Regions from separate parts of the Massilistercora timonensis genome, predicted to be linked through region 2. Evidence: a T-box and tRNA genes for the amino acid it is inferred to sense, from the RefSeq annotation. Region 2 holds a T-box; the other regions hold tRNA genes.
What was found. The T-box of region 2 lies ahead of leuS (leucine--tRNA ligase). A T-box ahead of a tRNA ligase gene usually reads a tRNA of that ligase, here a tRNA-Leu.

Region 1 (6,668 bases), on a different contig from region 2:
GACATTGAAGAAAACAAAGATCGTATGTACCATGGGACCACGGAGCGACGATGAGGCGATCATGCGCGCCCTGGTGAGAGAAGGCATGGACGTGGCAAGATTTAACTTCTCCCACGGCACCCATGAGGAGCAGAAAGGCCGCATGGATATGCTGAAAAGGATCCGGGAGGAAGAGAAGAAGCCTATCGCCATCCTTCTGGATACCAAAGGACCGGAGATCCGTACCGGTGTGCTGAAAGACGGGAAGAAAGTAATGCTGGAGACAGGAAGTGAATTCATCCTGACTACCAGAGAGACAGAAGGAGACGAGAAGAAGGTCTCCATCACCTATGACGGCCTGGTGGAGGACGTTCAGGTGGGCACCATCATCCTGGTGGACGACGGCCTGATCGGACTGGAAGTGAAGGCAAAGCGGCAGGATGAGATCGTCTGCCGGGTGGTCAACGGCGGAGAGCTGGGAGAGCGCAAAGGCGTGAACGTGCCCAATGTTCCGGTGCGGCTGCCGGCCATCACGGAGAAGGACCGGGAGGACTTAAGATTCGGCGTGGAGCAGGGCATCGATTTCATCGCGGCCTCTTTCGTCCGCAATGCGGAATGTATCCTGGAGATCCGGGCCTTCCTGAAGGAATGCGAGGCGCCTTATATCCCCATCATCGCCAAGATCGAGAACGCGGAAGGGATCAAGAATATTGACGAGATCATCCGCTGCGCGGACGGCATCATGGTTGCCCGGGGAGACCTGGGCGTGGAGATCCCGGCGGAGGAAGTTCCCTATCTGCAGAAGATGATCATCCAGCGGTGCAATGACAACTATAAACCGGTGATCACCGCCACCCAGATGCTGGATTCCATGATCCGCAATCCCCGTCCCACCCGTGCGGAGGTGACAGATGTGGCCAACGCGGTGTACGACGGAACAGACGCGGTGATGCTGTCCGGTGAGACAGCCCAGGGCAAGTATCCGGTAGAAGCGCTGCAGATGATGGTGCACATTGTAGAGAATACAGAGAAGCATCTGGATTACGACCTGATCCTGAAGCAGGCGGAAGAGCATCGGATGAAGAGCGTATCCAGCGCCCTGGCCCATGCCACTGTGACCACGGCCGGCAATCTGGGGGCAAAATGTATCATCGCGCCCTCCATGTCCGGAGCTACATCCAGAGTGGTGTCCAAATTCAAACCCAAGACGGAGATCATCGGCGTCAGCCCCAATGAGCGGACCCTGCGCAGGATGCAGATGTACTGGGGCGTGCGGCCGCTGAAATCCATTCAGGTATATACCACCGAAGATATCTGCAACAGCGCCATTGAGCTGATCTGCGCCAAACAGCTGGCGGAGACCGGAGACGTGGTGGTGCTGACGGCAGGGATCCCGTCGCCCCATGTGGCAGGCGCGGGAACTGGTTTCAGTAATATGATGCGGATTGCGGTAGTGGAGTAATGAATTTTGGGTGAAAGGTTGACAGAACCGGAGAACTCATTTATAGTGTTTCTGTAGAGAACTACTAAAAGAGCACGAAAGAGGAGTAAGACATGGAAAACAATGTGTTTACAGAACGTCTGACAGAGTTCGGGCTTACCCGCCAGGAAGCCTGTATCTATGAGTGTCTTCTTATGGAAGGGAAGACGACGGGATATGAGGTGGCGAAGAAGATCGGAATTTCCCGGTCCAACGCCTATGCATCCCTTGCCAGTATGACGGAGAAGGGGGCGGCCTATCTGGTGGAAGAAGGAAGCACAAGGAAATATGTGCCGGTTCCTCTGGATGAGTTCTGCCGCAACAGCATCCGGGGACTGGAGGGGGCAGCCAAATGGCTGATCCAGCATAAGCCGGAAGGAAAATCCCATGTGGAAGGATATATCACCATCGAGGGAGCGGACCACATCCTGAACAAGATGAAGAATCTCCTCATCACCGCGGAAGACCGGGTTTACATTTCCTGCACCAGGAATTACCTGCTTCTTCTTGTAGAGGAGCTGGATCATCTGATCGCCACAAGAAAGAAGCTGGTGATCGTTACGGATCAGCCGGTCAGCCTTAAGAATGCCCGGGTCTATGTGGGTGAACCGCGGGGAAGAGAGATCGGGATCATAGCAGATTCCCGGTACGCCCTGATCGGAGAATATGGGGAGGGCAGTATGAACACCTGTCTGTATTCCGGCCAGAAGAACTTTGTGAACCTCTATAAGCGTGCTCTGGCAAATGAGATAAAATTAACAGCAATACAGGAGGCAGACAGACGATCATGAACAAAAGACCATTTGTGACGAAAGCACAGTTAGAAGAAATCGTGAAAGAGTATCCCACTCCTTTTCACCTTTATGATGAAAAAGGCATCCGCAGGAACATGGAGGCCTTGAGGGAGGCATTTTCCTGGAATCCCGGATATAAAGAGTATTTTGCGGTGAAGGCTACGCCCAATCCGTTTCTCATCAATATTTTAAGAGAGTACGGCTGCGGCTGCGACTGTTCTTCCTATACAGAGCTTATGCTCTCCAAGACCATCGGGGCGGTGGGAGAAGATATCATGTTCTCCTCCAACGATACGCCGGCGGAAGAATTCGTTTATGCCAATGATCTGGGGGCTATCATCAACCTGGATGACATCACCCATATCGATTTCCTGGAGAAAGCCATCGGGAAGATCCCGGAGACCATCAGCTGCCGGTTCAATCCGGGCGGGGTGTTCAAGGTCAGCAACGATATCATGGACAACCCGGGGGACGCCAAGTACGGAATGACCAGGGAACAGCTTACCCAGGCCTTTAAGATCCTGAAGGAAAAAGGCGCGAAGGAGTTCGGGATCCATGCATTCCTGGCAAGCAATACGGTAACCAACGACTATTATCCCATGCTGTCCAGGATCCTGTTTGAGATCGCAGTAGAGCTTCAGCAGGAGACCGGGTGTCATATCAAGTTCATCAATCTCTCCGGAGGGGTAGGGATCCCCTACCGGCCGGAGCAGGAGCCCAATGACATCCGCGCCATCGGCGAAGGAGTGCGGAAGGTTTATGAAGAGGTCCTGGTCCCGGCGGGAATGGGAGATGTAGCCCTGTATACGGAGCTGGGACGGTTTATGACCGGACCTTATGGGTGTCTGGTGACCCGGGCGATCCATGAAAAGCATACTTACAAGGAATATATCGGTGTGGACGCCAGCGCGGTGAACCTGATCCGTCCGGCCATGTACGGCGCCTACCATCATATTTCTGTGGTGGGGAAGGAGGATCTTCCCTGCGACCACAAGTATGATGTGACTGGTTCGCTGTGCGAGAACAATGACAAGTTCGCCATCGACCGGATGCTTCCGGAGATCGAAGTGGGCGACCTTCTGGTGATCCACGATACCGGGGCCCATGGATTTTCCATGGGGTACAATTATAATGGAAAGCTGAAGTCCGCTGAGGTGCTGCTCAAAGAAGACGGGACTACTCAGCTGATCCGCAGGGCGGAGACGCCGGCGGACTATTTTGCCACCTTCGATTGTTTTGAGATCGGGCAGAAGCTTCTGAAGGAGTGTAAGTAAGTTATTTAGTTGCTTTGTAAATGCTTTGTAAAGATGAGGAGGGAAGAGCAATGAAGAAAATGAAGAGTCTGGTCCTTATCCTTGTGCTGGCGCTTTCCGCCTGGACGCTTACCGGCTGCGGCGGGATGTCGGAGGATGAGGCCAAAGAATACGCCCAGGCTGTGCTGGACGCCAGCTACAAGGGAGAATTTGACTCCTACATGGAACTGACAGACTCCACGGAAGAGGAAGCCAGAGAGATGTATGAAGGAAATATGGACGCTACCATGGCCGCAGTAGGCTTCGAGGAGATGGGGGCCTCCCAGGAGCTGCAGGAGGATTACCGGCAGCTTTTCCAGGACATGGCGAAGCTGGCCAAATATTCCCTGGGAGAGGTGACTGAGATCGAGGACGGATTCAAGATCCAGGTGACGGTGGAGCCTTTTGTGGGACTGGACGGCCTGGAGACAGAACTGACGGATTCGCTTATGGCACAGCTTTCCGAAGCGGGAGAGATCCCAGGCGACGAGGAGCTTAACCAGATGACCATGGAGACCATGTACGACCTTATGCAGGACAGGCTGGAAGAGCCGGAGTACGGGGAAGCGGAAAGCATGACCATCCGGGTGACGGCGGATGCCGACAATGTGTACTCGATCCCGGAGGAAGACACCACAGCTCTTGACAACGCCTTGTTCCCCATGTAAAAAGTGGTTGTAATCCAGAATACTTTGTGATACAATAATTCTCGGCTTCCCAAGAAGCCGGGATAAGCGGATGTGGCGGAATGGCAGACGCACAAGACTCAAAATCTTGCGGGGGTGACTTCGTGTGGGTTCAAGTCCCACCATCCGCAGTAGAACAGCCTTTCACAGTTGGAAGGCTGTTTTTGTTTTGCCTCCTGGAGATAATTTTCGGCTTTCAAAATATCCGGTTTTAGTGTATACTGGATGATAGCGCAACAGGTGCGCTTATCAGCCGATATTGGAGGCAGATCTGATGAGAGAGAAAATCGTACTGATCGACGGACACAGCATCCTGAACCGGGCGTTCTACGGGGTGCCGGACCTGACCAACTCGGAAGGGCTCCATACCAATGCTGTGTTCGGTTTCTTAAATATTATGTTCAAGATCCTGGACGAGGAGCAGCCGGAGTACCTTACGGTAACCTTCGACGTCCATGCGCCCACCTTCCGGCATGAGCTCTACGGGGATTACAAAGGCACCCGCAAGCCCATGGCTGAAGAATTGCGGGAACAGGTGCCGGTGATCAAGGATGTGCTAAGGGCCATGGGAGTGAAGATCATCGAGCAGGCCGGCCTTGAGGCGGACGACCTTCTGGGGACCCTGTCCCGGCGCTGTGAGGAGCAGGGCCTTGACGTGTCCATTATCTCGGGAGACCGGGATACCCTGCAGCTTGCCACAGAGCATGTGAAGATCCGAATCCCCAAGACAAAGCAGGGACGGACCGAGGTGGAAGACTACAACGCGGATCAGGTGAAGGAGCGCTACGGGGTTACACCTCAGGAATTCATCGATGTGAAAGCCCTGATGGGGGACGCTTCCGACAATATCCCCGGGGTTCCAGGAGTGGGGGAGAAGACGGCCACCAAGATCATAGAGGAGTATCATTCTCTGGAAAATGCTTACGCCCATGTGGATGAGATCAAGCCGCCAAGGGCCAGCAAAAATCTGAAAGAATACTGGGACCAGGCCAGGATGAGCAAGGTCCTGGCAACCATAGAGACGCATGCGGACATTCCCTTTCACCTGGAGGAAGCCAGACGGGGAGACCTTTATACCCCGCAGGCCCACACCCTGTTCCAGCGGCTGCAGTTCAAGAATCTTCTTAGCCGGTTTGACGTCCAGGCGGATGCCAATAAGGTGGAAGAGCATTTCCAGGAAGTGACAGAGCTTTCAGAGATCGAGAAGATCTTCGCGGAGGCGGAGCAGGCGGAGCGGGTAGGAGCGGCTCTTACTGTGGATGAGGAAACGGTGCTTCCCCTTTTCGCCCATGCTTCCGGGTATGGAAGGATCTCTCTTGCCTACGGGCCGGAGCAGATCGTGACCATCCCCTGTTCCATGGAGCTTGGCATGGATGTGCTGCTTGAGAAGCTGTCGGCGCTGGCCGGGAAGGCCGGGGAGTTCGTGATGTGCGGACTGAAGGAATACCTGGATCAGCTGCCGGATCTTAGGGAGGAACATTGTTTTGATCCCATCATCGCCGCATATCTTCTGAATCCGCTGAAAAGCGATTATGATTATACCGATGTGGCCAGAGAGCAGCTGGATCTTCTGATCGACGAGAAGCTGGAGACGAAGAAGAAATCCTGCTATGAGGCCTACACCGCCTGGGCGTCCTGCCCCATACTTGCCGGGAAGCTTCAGGAGACCGGGATGGACCGGTTGTTCCGGGAAGTGGAGATGCCACTTGTCTTTACCCTTCGGGAGATGGAGCGGGCCGGCGTCAAAGTAGAGGCGGTTGCCCTGAAGGCTTACGGCGAACAGCTGGGCGGGCGGATCGTGGAACTGGAGCAGGAGATCTATCAGCTGGCCGGAGAAGAATTCAACATCAACTCACCCAAACAACTGGGTGTGATCCTGTTTGAGAAACTGGAAATGCCCCACGCCAAGAAGACCAAGACCGGGTACTCTACGGCGGCGGAGGTGCTGGACAAGCTGGCCCCGGATTATCCGCTGGTGGCGAAGATCCTGGAATACCGGCAGCTTGCCAAGCTGAAGTCCACTTACGCGGACGGTCTTGCCAACTTTATCGGGCCGGACGGGCGGATCCACGGGAAGTTTCATCAGACGGTGACTGCTACCGGGCGGCTCAGCAGCTCGGAGCCTAACCTGCAGAATATTCCGGTACGGGTGGAACTTGGCAGACTGATCCGGAAGGTTTTCGTCCCGGAAGAAGGCTATGTATTCGTGGATGCGGATTATTCCCAGATCGAGCTCAGGGTGCTGGCCCATTGTTCCGGGGATCCCAATCTGATCCAGGCTTACCGGGAGGCCAGGGACATCCACCGGATCACGGCGTCCCAGGTGTTCCATGTACCGTTTGAGGAGGTGACTCCTCTCCAGCGCAGGAACGCCAAGGCAGTGAATTTCGGTATTGTATATGGCATCAGTTCTTTTGGATTGAGCCAGGATCTAAGC
Region 2 (6,668 bases):
CCACTCCCAGCTTCACCAGGATCCCGTCTTTGAGCTCGATCACCGGCTTGATCTTCAGCACGTTGCCCAGCACGTCAAATCCCGGCGGAATCCTCCCGCCTTTCCGCAGATAGGTCAGAGTGTCCAGAACGCCGCAGACCACCATCCGGTCTCTCACGTCCTCGATCTTCTCTGCGATCTCTTCTGCGCCAACTCCCTGAGCCCGCTGCCGAACCGCGTACTCCACCAGCATCTGCTGAGGGATGATGGCCTGTCTGGTATCCACGATAAAAATACGGTCATACCCGCACATATCTTTGGCAAGACGGGCCGCGTTGATAGTGCCACTTAAGCCTGAAGACAGGGTCAGCACCAGAACGTCCTCTCCCTTCTCCTTCGCCTCATTATATTCCTTCAGATAAAGCTCCGGCGAAGGCTGGCTGGTGGTGGGAAGTTCCTTCTCCTCAGCCAGGCGCCGGAAAAACCGATGGAAATCTTCCTCGCTCTCCATCGGCATCTCTGTCTCTCCAAATTTGATAGAAATCGGAACCACAATCACATCCAGCTCTTCCGCCCTCTGCCTGGTGATATCCGAAGCTGTGTCCGTAATGATCCTGATCTGTCCCATGTTCCGCCCTCTTCCATACGCTTTTTTCAGTCTCTGTTCATTAATACCTGTCTTACCATTTTACTGGAATTTTATCCCCGAAAAAATCAACAAATATGCAAAAAATAATAAAAGTATACAATTATATCAAAATTGTATACTTTTATTAAAACAGATTCTGATAAAAAACAGGAAGTTTTTCCCGCAAACGCTTTTCATCCATTTCCTCGTCCCAGAGGGAGATCCCCACAGCCATGATCCCCGCCGCATGATACCGGGCCAGCCATTTCAGCGGCATATCCTTGTCGATGTCCGGCTTCATCAGCTTCAGAAGCTTCATATAATACTGCTCCAGCGTGGTCTGCATCTGAAGCTCCAGGATCTCCCGGTACTTGGTCTGGAAGAGATTGCGCAGCGCCCGGCCGTATTTCACATAAAAGTTCACCAAAGAATCCATGTAATCCTGCCTCCGGTCCGCATGGTCCATCTGGGCAGTCAGTTCTCCGGTGATCTCTTCTGTCATAAAGCTCACCACGTCAAACACACTGCCAAAATGCTTATAGAAGGTGCTCCGGTGGATGTCCGCACTGTCGCAGATCTCCTGCACCCGGATCTTATCCAGCGGCTTCCGGTCCAGGATGTTCATCAGCGTCATGCCGATCTTCCACTTTGTTTTATGAGATTTGTTATAAACCTTGGGTTTCCCGTCGCTTCGATTCATTGCGTCCATCTCCTGAAGAATATTCTTCCGTCCGCTACAGTATAGCACATCCGGGAGTGGATGGAAAGGAGGCACAAGCTGGATTCCACTTCGCTCCTTCTCGCTTGTCGGGCATACGCCGCACTGGCTGTGCGGCAGTGCACAAGCTCGATTCCGCTTCGCTTCTTCTCGCTTGACGGGCATACGCCCTATGGATAAAACAAGAGATGGCCTTACTCCTGCAAGCAGGGTAATTCCATCTCTTATTTTATCCGCACTGCCTATTTTTGCACAATATTTATGATCTTCTTTGGTACGTAAATTTCTTTGACGATGGTTCCGGTCAGTTTGTCGGCCACGGCGGCTTTACCGGCTGCGATGGCGTCTTCCTTGGAGATGTCCGCGGAAATGGAGATCACTGCCCGGGTCTTGCCGTTGATCTGTACCGGCACTTCGATCTCGTCATCCTTCATGGCCTCTTCGTCATAGGTGGGCCAGCCGGCACGGAATACGCTTCCTTCATGGCCCAGCTGCTCCCAGATCTCCTCTGCGATATGAGGCGCGAAGGGTGACAGGAGAACTGCCATGGTGGACAGGGTCTCTTTGTCGATACCCCCTTCTTTCTTGGCGATCTCCAGAAGCTTATTGTTGTGCTCCATGAAACCGGAAATGGCGGTGTTCAGGCTGAAGCTCTCCAGACGGGTGGTGATATCGTACACCAGACGGTGGCGCTCCTTGATCATATCTTTGCTCGCCTGGATATCCGCATCCTTGCTGTCCTGAACCAGGTTCCACAGACGCTTCAGGAACCGGTTGACGCCGTCGATCCCCCGGTCGTCCCACTCTGCGTCAAGCTCCGGAGGTCCTACGAACAGCTCGTACATCCGCAGGGAGTCGCAGCCGTAATCTCTTACCAGATCATCCGGAGAGACTACGTTTCCTTTGGACTTACTCATCTTGATCCCGTTCTTGCCGGTGATCATGCCCTGGTTAAACAGCTTGTGGAAGGGCTCGTCAAAATCCACCACTCCGATGTCGCACAGGAACTTGGTGTAGAACCGCGCGTACAGAAGGTGGAGCACCGCATGCTCTACGCCGCCGATATACATATCTACCGGGAGCATGGCGTCCGCCTTCTCCCTGGAAACCAGTTCTTTATCATTGTGGTTGTCCACATAGCGCAGGAAATACCAGGAGGAACCTGCCCACTGAGGCATGGTGTTGGTCTCCCGCTTGGCGTCCGCCCCGCAGACCGGACACTTGCAGTTCACCCACTCGTCGATGGCCGCCAGCGGAGACTCTCCGGTTCCGGTAGGCTCATAGGACTCTACCTCCGGCAGCCGCAGCGGAAGCTCTTCTTCCGGCACCGGCACATTGCCGCACTTGGGACAGTGGATGATCGGGATGGGCTCGCCCCAGTAACGCTGACGGGAGAATACCCAGTCACGCAGCTTGTAGTTGACAGTGGCGCGTCCAATGCCTTTCTTCTCGATGATATGGGGGCCTTCCTTCTTAAGGACGGAAGACTCCATACCGTTCCACTCGCCGGAATTGATCATGATACCGGAGGCCTCGGTGTAGGCTTCCGTCATATTTTCAATCTCCTTCCCATCCTTGGAGATAACCTGGATGATTGGGATTCCAAACTTGGTAGCAAACTCAAAGTCACGGTCGTCGTGAGCCGGCACACACATGATGGCTCCGGTACCGTAATCAGCCAGTACGTAGTCGGACAGCCAGATCGGCACCTTCTCATTGTTCAGCGGATTGATGGCATAGCTTCCCGTGAACACACCGGTCTTCTCCTTGTCCTGCATCCGGTCTACGTTGGACTTCATGGAGGCCTCGTAGATGTAGCGCTCCACCGCTTCCCTGGTCTCGTCTGTAGCCAGTTCTTTCGCCAGGGCATGCTCCGGCGCCAGCACCATGAAGGTGGCTCCATAGAGGGTGTCCGGACGGGTGGTGTAGACTGTGATCTTGTCTTCTCTTCCCTCCACCGGGAAATCCACTTCCGCGCCGTAGGATTTGCCGATCCAGTCGGTCTGCATCTTCTTAACCTTCTCCGGCCAGTCCAGCTTGTCCAGGTCATTTAACAGGCGCTCCGCGTAGGCGGTGATCTTCAGCATCCACTGACGCAGGTTCTTCTTGGTCACTTCCGCGCCGCAGCGCTCACATTTTCCATTGACTACTTCCTCGTTGGCCAGGCCGGTCTTACAGGAAGGACACCAGTTGATGGGAAACTCCTTCTCGTAGGCAAGCCCTTCTTTAAACATCTTCACGAAGATCCACTGGGTCCACTTGTAGTAATCCGGATCCGTGGTATTAACTTCCATATCCCAGTCATAGAGGGCCGCGATCTGATTGATCTGCTCCTTGATATGCTTTACGTTCTCCGCGGTGGAAACTGCCGGGTGAACTCCCATCTTGATGGCGTAGTTCTCCGCCGGAAGTCCGAATGCGTCCCATCCCATGGGATGGATGATGTAGTAGCCCTGCTGCAGCTTATACCGGCTCCACACATCGGAGATCACATAGCCTCTCCAGTGTCCTACATGGAGGCCGTTTCCGGAGGGGTAGGGGAACATATCCAGGCAGTAGTATTTCTCCTTGGGATTTCCCTTCTCGTCCACCTTGGGGTTCACCGGGTTCTTCTCCCAGTTCTCCCGCCATTTCTTCTCGATCGCCTTATGATTATAAGGTACTTTTGCCATTTTTTCGCACTCCTCACTTTCTGCTGACATAAAAAAAGCCTTTTCCTCTCCAAAGAGACGAAAAGACCTGATTTCCGTGGTACCACTCTTCTTCACACGGGCCCCTGGTCCATGCGCACTCATTTCCTTCGATAACGGGAAGACCCGCTCCTGCCTACTAAAACGGTTCAGCCGGAGAACTCCGAGGCCAGTTGGGAGACGTCCTGTACTGCCTCGCACCGTCCGGCAGCTCTCTTGAAAAGGACCGACTCTTAATATTCCTCTTCACGGTTTTTTACACATTTCTCAATTATTATAAAGAGATGCTTAAAATAAGTCAAGTAGTATTTCCCGATATTTTCCCTTGTTCCATCCACCCCTTTCGTGTATAATAAATATAAGTTAACCGTACTGAAAATTTCAGTAAAATATGGTACATAAAGGAGAGGTCGCCATGGTAAATTTATTAGCAGGCCCGAAAGGCAGCGGAAAGACACAGCAAATGATTGAGCAGGCAAATCTGAAAGCCAAAGAAAGCAACGGAAATGTAGTATTTATCAAGAAGACTCACCGCGACACGGCAAGTGTGGCATTCGACATCCGTACGATCTGTATGGATGATTACCCGGCAATCCAGAACACAGATGAATATATTGGATTTCTGTATGGAATGTGCAGCGCCAACCATGATATTGAGAGCATTTTCATCGATGGCATCCTGAAGCACGCAGACATTTCTCTGGAGAACATTCCTGAGTTCATCGAGCGTGTGAAGAGAATCTCCACAGAGTGCGGCATCGATTTCTGCATCAGCATAAGCGCAGCCAAGGAGGAGTTATCCTCTCTGGAAGGCTGCAATTTCCTGAATTAACAGGATAGAGAATAAATAAGAGAAAAAACAAGAGGATGTTTCAAACCCTGAACCGGTTTCGGACATCCTCTTTTTTACTGCAGCAACAGGATCAGATATTCATAGAGCGCGATGATCAGCGGGATGGTCACGATACATAAGACCGACCCCATCACATTGATGATACTGGCGTACCGGGGATCTCCCCCGTAAGTCTGGGAGGTCTGGGTGAGCATCACCGCCGGGGGCGCGGCTGTGGCCACCAGGACCACCATCAGGATATACTCTGCTTCCGGATGTGCCCCGCCGCATACCGCCAGGGCAAAGCATACCGCTACAAGCCCCGGGAGCAGAAGAAGGCGGAGCAGACACACAAAGTATGCCCTTTTGGCGGCAAACACCTCTCTTAGATCCATGGCGCCGATCAGCATCCCCACCGCCAGCATACTGATCATACCGATCATATCCCCGAATCCGGAGACTGTCGTAGCGATCACCACAGGGAAGCGGATCTTGGTGACAAACAGGAATAATCCGATCCCCACTGCGATGATGTTGGGATTCAGGAAGATCTTCTTCCAGTTCTTCCCTTCCCCCGGTATGATCAGCGTCAGCCCGTGGGACCAGAACAACACCGTCTGTACGATGATAAAAGCGGATGTGTAGAAGATCCACTCCTCTCCCAGCACCGCCGCCACCAGCGGGATGGTCAGGTTGGCCGCATTGGTATAGATCACGGAAGCCCGCTCGATCTTCTGAAGACCCAGCGGTTTCTTTGCCGCCCGCATCACAAGGATCAGGAAAATATGTACCAGCACTGCCGCCACAAATGCCAGGAAAAGCCCTGTCACCTTCTCTGCAGTGATCTCCATCTGAAAGGCAGTGACCACAATACAGGGGGAACAGATATAGACCGCGATCCTGGAGATCACTTCACTCTCCCGGGCCTCAAACAGGCCGATCCGAACCACAACCCAGCCCACCACAGCCGCCAGGGCCATGGCTGCGATCTCTTCCGCCAGGAGGGTACTTAAGCCCATTACTCTTCCGTCCCTTCCAGAGACAGGACCACATTGGCCTTGCCCCCTGTCTGATATTCCATGGTGATCTCATCTCCCACTTCATACCGGATAATATCCAGATACTCCGCCACGGAGACATCGAAGATCTCCTGAGAGCCTTCCACCATCAGATAGTAATGGGAATTGCCCTCCACCACTGCCTGGGCGATCTTCGTGATCCGCCCGCTTATGGTGAGCACATCTTTCTCGCCACTGTCCTCTCCTTTCCCGATGCCATTGCTGGCAAGCAGGTCCAGATAATTCTCCTCACACTGGCTCACACTGTCGCCGATGGCTACGATCTGGTACTTCTGGACATTTACCATGGCGTACTTCTTCACCAGCCCCGCATCGTCCTTTAAGGCGATGAAATACGTGGGCTCTCCGGAAATGTTGAGAAGCAGCGGGAAGGTGGCCTTGTATTTCAGGTTCTGCACCTGGCCTTCCGCCGAGGACATGGCCGAGGTCTCGGTGGCCCCCTCCACCTCGTAATACCGGGTCTCCATGGTCCGCTGGTTGGCCAGCACGAATCCCACGTTGGACTGGTCACCATTGACGGAAGTCACGCCGGTATACATCCACACATCGTCGTCGATGGCCAGATAGTTGTAGCCTTCCGTGGTCTTCAGGCAGTCTTTCTGGCTTAAGATGCTGTTGAAGAACCCGTGTTTCAGCGTGCCGTAATAATCAAACAGTTCTACCAGAAGGTCCGCGGAATATGCCCGGTCCACCCACTGGGGAACGTCCTCGATATCATAAGTCTTCATGGAACCGTCGATGG
Region 3 (6,668 bases), on a different contig from region 2:
GGATCTTCTCATAGTACGCCTGGATCTCTCCCAGGATCTCCGCCGCGAAGATAAACAGCAGCATAATGATCTCCAGGGCCGTGGGCAGCTCGATCTTCAGATTGATCTGGATCAGGCTTGGCATAATGAGGAGCACCAGCGTCAGCGCGCACAGGAATACATTTTCAAAATTGCGGTTCAGGATCTGGAGGATCATCACAAGGATCACCAGCGCCCGAAGCGTCATATAGACAATGAAGGAGCTTTTATGCTCCCTCAGTTCCATGCGGAGGGCCTTGCCCATCACCCGCATCCGTTTCTTCATATTTTTCATAAGTATCTTTTTCTCCGCTTTAATTCAGGAAGTTTTCGATGATCACGCCTTCCGCCTCTTCTGCCGTCATTCCCAGCGTCCGCAGCTTGGTCACCTGCTCGTCGTTGATCCGGCCGATGGCCGCCTCGTGGATGATCCCCGCGTCCACGTGCTTCGCGTCGATGGCCGGGATGGAGCACACTTCCGCGTGGTCCATGATGATGGAATCACACTGGATGTGGGCGTGACACCGGGCGTTCCCCACTGCGTTGGGGTGGAACACCTGTCTGGAGGTGCCTTTGGCCACAGACCGGGAAATGATCTGGGCGCTGCTGCCCTCCCCGTTCAGTACCACTTCCATATTGGACTCGGCCGTCTGAGCGTCGTGAGTCATCAGTTTCTCCAGCACATACAGTTTTGCCCCCGCTCCCAGGGAAACTTCCGTCTCCCGCCGGGTGGAGTCCACGCCCTTGATCTGGACGGTGTCCAGGGTAAATACAGCGTCGTCTTCCAGGAAGATCCTGGTCACCGGGTTCAGCACTCTCGCGCCGGTTCCCTCTCCCTCGCCGTAATGTTTCTCCTCATAGCGCACATTGGCGCCCTTTCCTACATGGAAGGAATGGATCCCGTCATGGCGGCTCTCGTTGCAGCCGCTGTTGTGGATGCCGCAGCCGGCCACGATGGTCACATCCGCGCCCTCCGCGATATAGAAGTCATTGTAAACGATATCTGTCATACCGGAGGCATTTACCACCACCGGGATGTGCACCTGCTCTCCCCTGGTGGTTCCGTCAATATATACGTCGATCCCGTTCTTGTCCTCTTTCTTCCGGATCTTCACATGCTCGCTGTCTCCGTGGCAGAGGGCGATCCCGTTATACCGGAGATTGAAGGCGCCTTTCTGCTGAAAACCGGAGCCGTCGATCTGCTCCAGGACCTGTTTGGTAACCTGATCTAATTCTGCCATAGCTTTTTGCTCCTTTCTCTCGCCTTAGTCTTCCCGTTCCATGCACACGCAGGAATCCCCGGAATCTCCGCTGTCCAGAAGGGTGGGAAGGATCTCTTCCCGGTCTCCCAGCGCCTTGATCTTCCCGTCTTCGATCACCATGATCCGGTCCGCCATGCGGATGATCCGCTCCTGATGGGAGATCAGGATCAGGCACTCTTCTTTCTTCTGATGGATCTTCTCAAACTGCTGGATCAGCATGGAGAAACTCCACAGGTCAATGCCCGCCTCCGGCTCGTCGAAGATACACAGCTTGTGAGGCCGCGCCAGCACCGTAGCGATCTCCAGCCGCTTCATCTCACCGCCGGAGAGGGTCCCGTCGATCTCCCGGGTAATGTATTCCTTGGCGCACAGTCCCACGCTGCTTAAAAGCTTGCAGCACTCCGGCTCCGACAGGGTCCGCCCTGCTGCCAGGGACAACAACTTGCTCACCGTCATTCCCTTGAACCTTGGTGGCTGCTGGAAAGCAAACCCAAGCCCCGCCTTGGCCCGGTGGTCGATATCATAACCGGTGATATCCTCCCCGTCCAGCAGGATCTCTCCGGCATCCGCCTCCACGATCCCCATCAGCACCCGGGCAAGGGTAGATTTCCCGCCGCCGTTTGGCCCGGTGATCACCAGCATCTCCCCGTCCTTCGCCTGAAAACTGATATCCTTTACAATACTTCTCTCGATTCCATTCTCATTCACCTTGAACGTCAGATGATTTACTTCAAGCATGTCTTTCGCTCCTTTCGCAACCCTATTATCCTAACCAATCCCGCCAAAGAAAATGCCAAGCACATAGACGATAAATGTAATTCCCACGAAAAGATACCGGGTCACCGGCTCAAACCAGCCGCCAAGGGTCTTGTCCCTTCCGGTCTGCACCTGTTCCCTGGCATACCCTTTGGGACATACCCAGAAGAACATCACTGCGGCGATCAGCGCGCCCAGCGGAACGATATAGATGGAAACCTCGTCCATCCATGCGCCTACTGCGTCCCCGCTCTCGATAAAGATCCCCACCAGGGCCGCGATCAGGGCGATCAGCCCCACCGCTTTCCCCCTGGAAAGCTTCAGTTCCTGTTGCAGCGCCTCGATGGGCGTCTCAAACAGGTTCATAAGCGACGTCACCGCCGCGAAGATAGCCGCCACGAAGAAGATCGCGGCAAATACATTTCCCATGGGGAGCTGCTGGAACACAACCGGGAGCGTGATGAACATCAGCGGAGGCCCGCTGCCCACATCCAGGCCAAAAGCAAACACCGCCGGGATCACCACCATGCCGGCCAGAAGCGCCGCGCAGGTGTCAAAAAACGCCACGTTACGGGCACAGCCCACCACGTCGATATCTTTCTTCAGATAACTGCCGTAGACAATGGTGCCTGATCCTGCCACCGACAGGGAGAAGAAAGCCTGTCCCAGGGCGTACACCCAGGTCTTCACATTGCCAAGCTGTTCCCATTTGGGCACGAACATATAGCGGAATCCGTCCATGGCTCCCGGCAGGGTGATCACCCGCACAAAGAGCATAAGGAACAGGATGAAGAACGCCGGCATCATGAATTTGTTCATTTTCTCGATCCCCTTGGCCACCCCAAGCAGCATAATGAGGAAGGTCAGGGCAAGGCCCAGCATCTGCCAGCCGATACTTCCGAACGGCACAGCCAGTTCTCCGAAGTAAGCCCCCATATCCGCCACCCCGGTCAGGGTTCCGGACACTGCGCTCCACAGGTACTTCAGGAACCATCCTACCACCACCGAATAGCCGATGGCGATGCCAAGGGAGCCGATCACCGGGATCAGGCCCACTGCCTTCCCGTATTTCCTTCCCTTCTTGCCATAGCGCATCTCCATGGCGCCTGCGAAGGCTCCCATAGGCCCGGTTCCCATTCCACGGCCAAAGGCCATCTCCCCGATCACGCCGGAGAATCCCAGCAGGATCACAAAGAGGAAATAGGGGATCAGGAACGCGGCTCCGCCAAACGTTCCTGTCCGGTATGGGAACATCCAGATATTGCCCATTCCCACCGCGGAACCGATACAGGCCACGATGAATCCCACCCGGGTACTGAACTGGCCTCTTTCTTTTGTATTTCCACCACTCATAATCGTCTCTCCATTCTCTGATAATGAAAAGAAACCGCAACCCCCGATATCTCGAGAATCACGGCTTCCAACTGCGGATGACAGGAATCGAACCTGCACGGTCTCCCACCAGATCCTAAGTCTGGCGCGTCTGCCAGTTCCGCCACATCCGCACGGCGTAAAGCAGATCTACATACTGCAGGCACTAGATTACTCTAACACCGAATATAAAAATAATAATATAAATATCCGGCATTGTCAATGATTTCCCAACCTACACAGTTTTGAAATTATATATTTTTTAGGCTTTTCCTGAAGATTTGATTTTTTCTCTTATCTCAAAAAGAGAATGGCTGTCGCGCCATTCTCTTTTCCTTGTTTCTCTCTATTTCAGTTCTTTGAAAAGTCCTTTCACTGTGGGATAGATCTTGCGGAACTTCTGATACCGCTCCTCGTATTTGGCCACCAGCTCCGGATCCGGCTCTACAGTGTCTACCACTTTCACCATCTTCGCCGCGATGGTCTCCACATCCGGATACTCGCCGCAGCCAACCGCCGCCAGCATTGCGCCGCCAAGGGCCGGGCCTTCCTCGCTCTCGATCACATCCACCTTCATGTTCATGATGTTGGCGATCATCTTCTTCCACAGCGGGCTCTTGGCTCCGCCGCCGCAGATCTTGGTCCGCTCGATCTTAAGACCAAGGCTTCTGGCTACTTCCAGGGAATCTCTCAGGCCGAAGGACACGCCTTCCAGCACTGCCTGAGTCATATCCTCTCTTGTGGTGTCCATGGTCATGCCGATGAAGGTAGCTCTTGCATCCGGATCATTATGAGGAGAACGCTCTCCCATCAGGTAGGGCAGATAGAATACCTGGTTCTCGCCAAGCTTCTGGATCCCCGCCTGCTCCGCCGCGAAATCCGTTGTCTTTAAGATCTCTTCGTTCCACCATTTATTACAGGACGCCGCGCTCAGCATGCAGCCCATCAGGTGATAGTTGCCGTCCGCATGGGCGAAGGAGTGGAGCGCGTTGTGCTCGTCCACGCCAAAGTTCTTGCTGGAGATGAAGATGGTTCCGGAGGTTCCAAGAGAGATGTTGCACATCCCGTCTCCTACCGTTCCGGTTCCAACCGCCGCTGCCGCATTGTCCCCGGCGCCGGCGATCACCTTTACATCCGCGGAAAGCCCCAGCTCCTGCGCAATCTCTGGCTTCAGCGTTCCTACCACTTCATAGCTTTCATAGAGTTTCGGCAGCTGTTCCTCTGTGATACCGCAGATCTCGATCATTTCCTTGGACCAGCAGCGGTTCTTTACATCCATCAGCAGCATACCGGAAGCGTCTGATACATCACTGCAGAAAGAACCGGAAAGTTTGTAAGCAAGATAATCTTTCGGCAGCATGATCTTGGAGATTTTTGCGAAATTCTCCGGCTCGTGTTTCTTCATCCACAGGATTTTAGGGGCAGTAAATCCCGCGAAAGCAATATTTGCTGTATAAAGAGAGAGTTTTTCTTTTCCGATCACCTGATTCAGATAATCTGTCTCCTCTCCGGTTCTCCCGTCATTCCACAGGATCGCAGGACGGATCACATTGTCGTCCTTATCCAGGGCCACAAGTCCATGCATCTGGCCTCCGAAGCTGATTCCTGCAACCTGGCTTTTGTCACACTCTGCTGTCAGTTCCTTGATGCCTTCCATTGACTTCTCAAACCAGTCCTCCGGCTTCTGTTCAGACCAGCCCGGATGTGGGAAATACAGGGGATACTCTTTGGACACGATCTTCTGGATCTTTCCCTCGCTGTCCATCATAAGCAGTTTTACCGCTGATGTCCCAAGGTCAACACCAATATACAACATCTTTTCTACCTCCTTTACGCAAACGGATTCTCCGTTGGGTACCTGACTCCTGCCGGCTGATTGTAGCCAATCTCCTCTACCGGCACGCCGATATATTTAAATACTTCGTAAAGCGCTTTTCCAAAGTGTCCGAATGCCACCGCTCCATGATGAGGATAGCCGCCCTCCAGCAGTACATGGCGGTAGAACCGTCCCATCTCCGGGATGGCGAATACGCCTACGCCGCCAAAGGATCTGGTCTTCACCGGAAGCACCTCGCCCTGGGCGATGTATGCCCGCAGCTTGTTATCTGCCGTGCTCTGGAGACGGTAGAAGGTGATCTCTCCCGGAACAATATCTCCCTCCAGGGTTCCCTGGGTCACTTCCTCCGGAAGGGTCCTTGCCATGATCATCTGGTTCTTCATCTCACAGAAAGCCAGCTTGCTGGAAGCGGTGTTTCCGCAGTGGAAGCCCATGAAGGTATCCTGCAGTTTATAATCGTATTTCCCTTTGATGTCCGCCTCGTACATATCTTTTGGCACGGTGTTGTTGATATCCAGCAGGGTAACCGTATCCTGGCTTACCACCGTTCCGATGAATTCACTGAGGGCTCCGTAGATATCCACCTCGCAGGATACCGGGATCCCCTGATCTGTCAGACGGCTGTTTACATAACAGGGAACAAATCCAAACTGCGTCTGGAAGGCAGGCCAGCATTTTCCGGCGATGGCCACATATTTGCGGTAGCCTTTATGCTCCTCCACCCAGTCCTTCAGGGTCAGTTCGTACTGGGCAAGCTTGGTAAGGATCTCAGGCTTCTTATTGCCTGCGCCCAGTTCTTCTTCCATCTCCTTTACAACAGCCGGGATCCGCTCGTCTCCGTCATGCTTGTGGAAGGCTTCAAAGAGATCCAGCTCCGAGTTCTCTTCGATCTCCACACCCAGGTTATAAAGCTGTTTGATGGGCGCGTTGCAGGCCAGGAAATTCAGCGGACGGGGCCCGAAGCTTATGATCTTCAGCTGGGAAAGTCCGATGACTGCCCGGGCAATGGGCAGGAACTCATGGATCATATCCGCGCAGTCCTCTGCGTCGCCTACCGGATATTCCGGAATGTAAGCCTGGATATTCCGAAGCTTCAGGTTGTAGCTGGCGTTGAGCATTCCGCAGTAGGCGTCGCCTCTGCCCTGTACCAGGTCGTCCCCGGTCTCCTCCGCGGCCGCCACGAACATCTTGGGTCCGTCAAAATGTTTTGCAAGCAGGGTCTCTGAGATCTCCGGCCCGAAATTTCCAAGGTAAACCACCAGGGCGTTGCACCCGGCTTTCTTCACATCTTCCAGCGCCTGCACCATGTGGATCTCGCTCTCCACGATGCAGACCGGACATTCATAGATCTCGTCGGCGCCGTATTTTCTTGTATAGGCGTCTATCAGGTTCTTTCTCCTGTTCACAGACAGGCTCTCCGGAAA

Region 1: it encodes a tRNA-Leu, which carries the amino acid that the T-box ahead of leuS (leucine--tRNA ligase) is inferred to sense. The anticodon was not compared.
Region 3: it encodes a tRNA-Leu, which carries the amino acid that the T-box ahead of leuS (leucine--tRNA ligase) is inferred to sense. The anticodon was not compared.

What each region holds. Positions count from the first base shown of each region.
Region 1 is NZ_DBGCJQ010000075.1:18,870-25,537, reverse strand. Features, by position in the region: gene pyk (pyruvate kinase) at 5-1,441, shown strand; gene ACML7B_RS07115 (TrmB family transcriptional regulator) at 1,534-2,250, shown strand; gene ACML7B_RS07110 (diaminopimelate decarboxylase) at 2,247-3,527, shown strand; gene ACML7B_RS07105 (hypothetical protein) at 3,578-4,213, shown strand; tRNA gene ACML7B_RS07100 (tRNA-Leu) at 4,280-4,362, shown strand; gene polA (DNA polymerase I) at 4,506-6,668, shown strand, end outside.
Region 2 is NZ_DBGCJQ010000024.1:7,129-13,796, reverse strand. Features, by position in the region: gene ACML7B_RS02115 (DegV family protein) at 1-607, opposite strand, end outside; gene ACML7B_RS02110 (TetR/AcrR family transcriptional regulator) at 753-1,307, opposite strand; gene leuS (leucine--tRNA ligase) at 1,568-3,997, opposite strand; T-box leader at 4,048-4,274, opposite strand; gene ACML7B_RS02100 (hypothetical protein) at 4,431-4,847, shown strand; gene ACML7B_RS02095 (AEC family transporter) at 4,922-5,866, opposite strand; gene ACML7B_RS02090 (CvpA family protein) at 5,866-6,668, opposite strand, start outside.
Region 3 is NZ_DBGCJQ010000057.1:5,245-11,912, forward strand. Features, by position in the region: gene ACML7B_RS04805 (hypothetical protein) at 1-304, opposite strand, end outside; gene ACML7B_RS04810 (SufB/SufD family protein) at 333-1,259, opposite strand; gene ACML7B_RS04815 (ABC transporter ATP-binding protein) at 1,284-2,018, opposite strand; gene ACML7B_RS04820 (sodium-dependent transporter) at 2,049-3,389, opposite strand; tRNA gene ACML7B_RS04825 (tRNA-Leu) at 3,462-3,541, opposite strand; gene xylB (xylulokinase) at 3,754-5,223, opposite strand; gene ACML7B_RS04835 (L-fucose/L-arabinose isomerase family protein) at 5,238-6,668, opposite strand, start outside.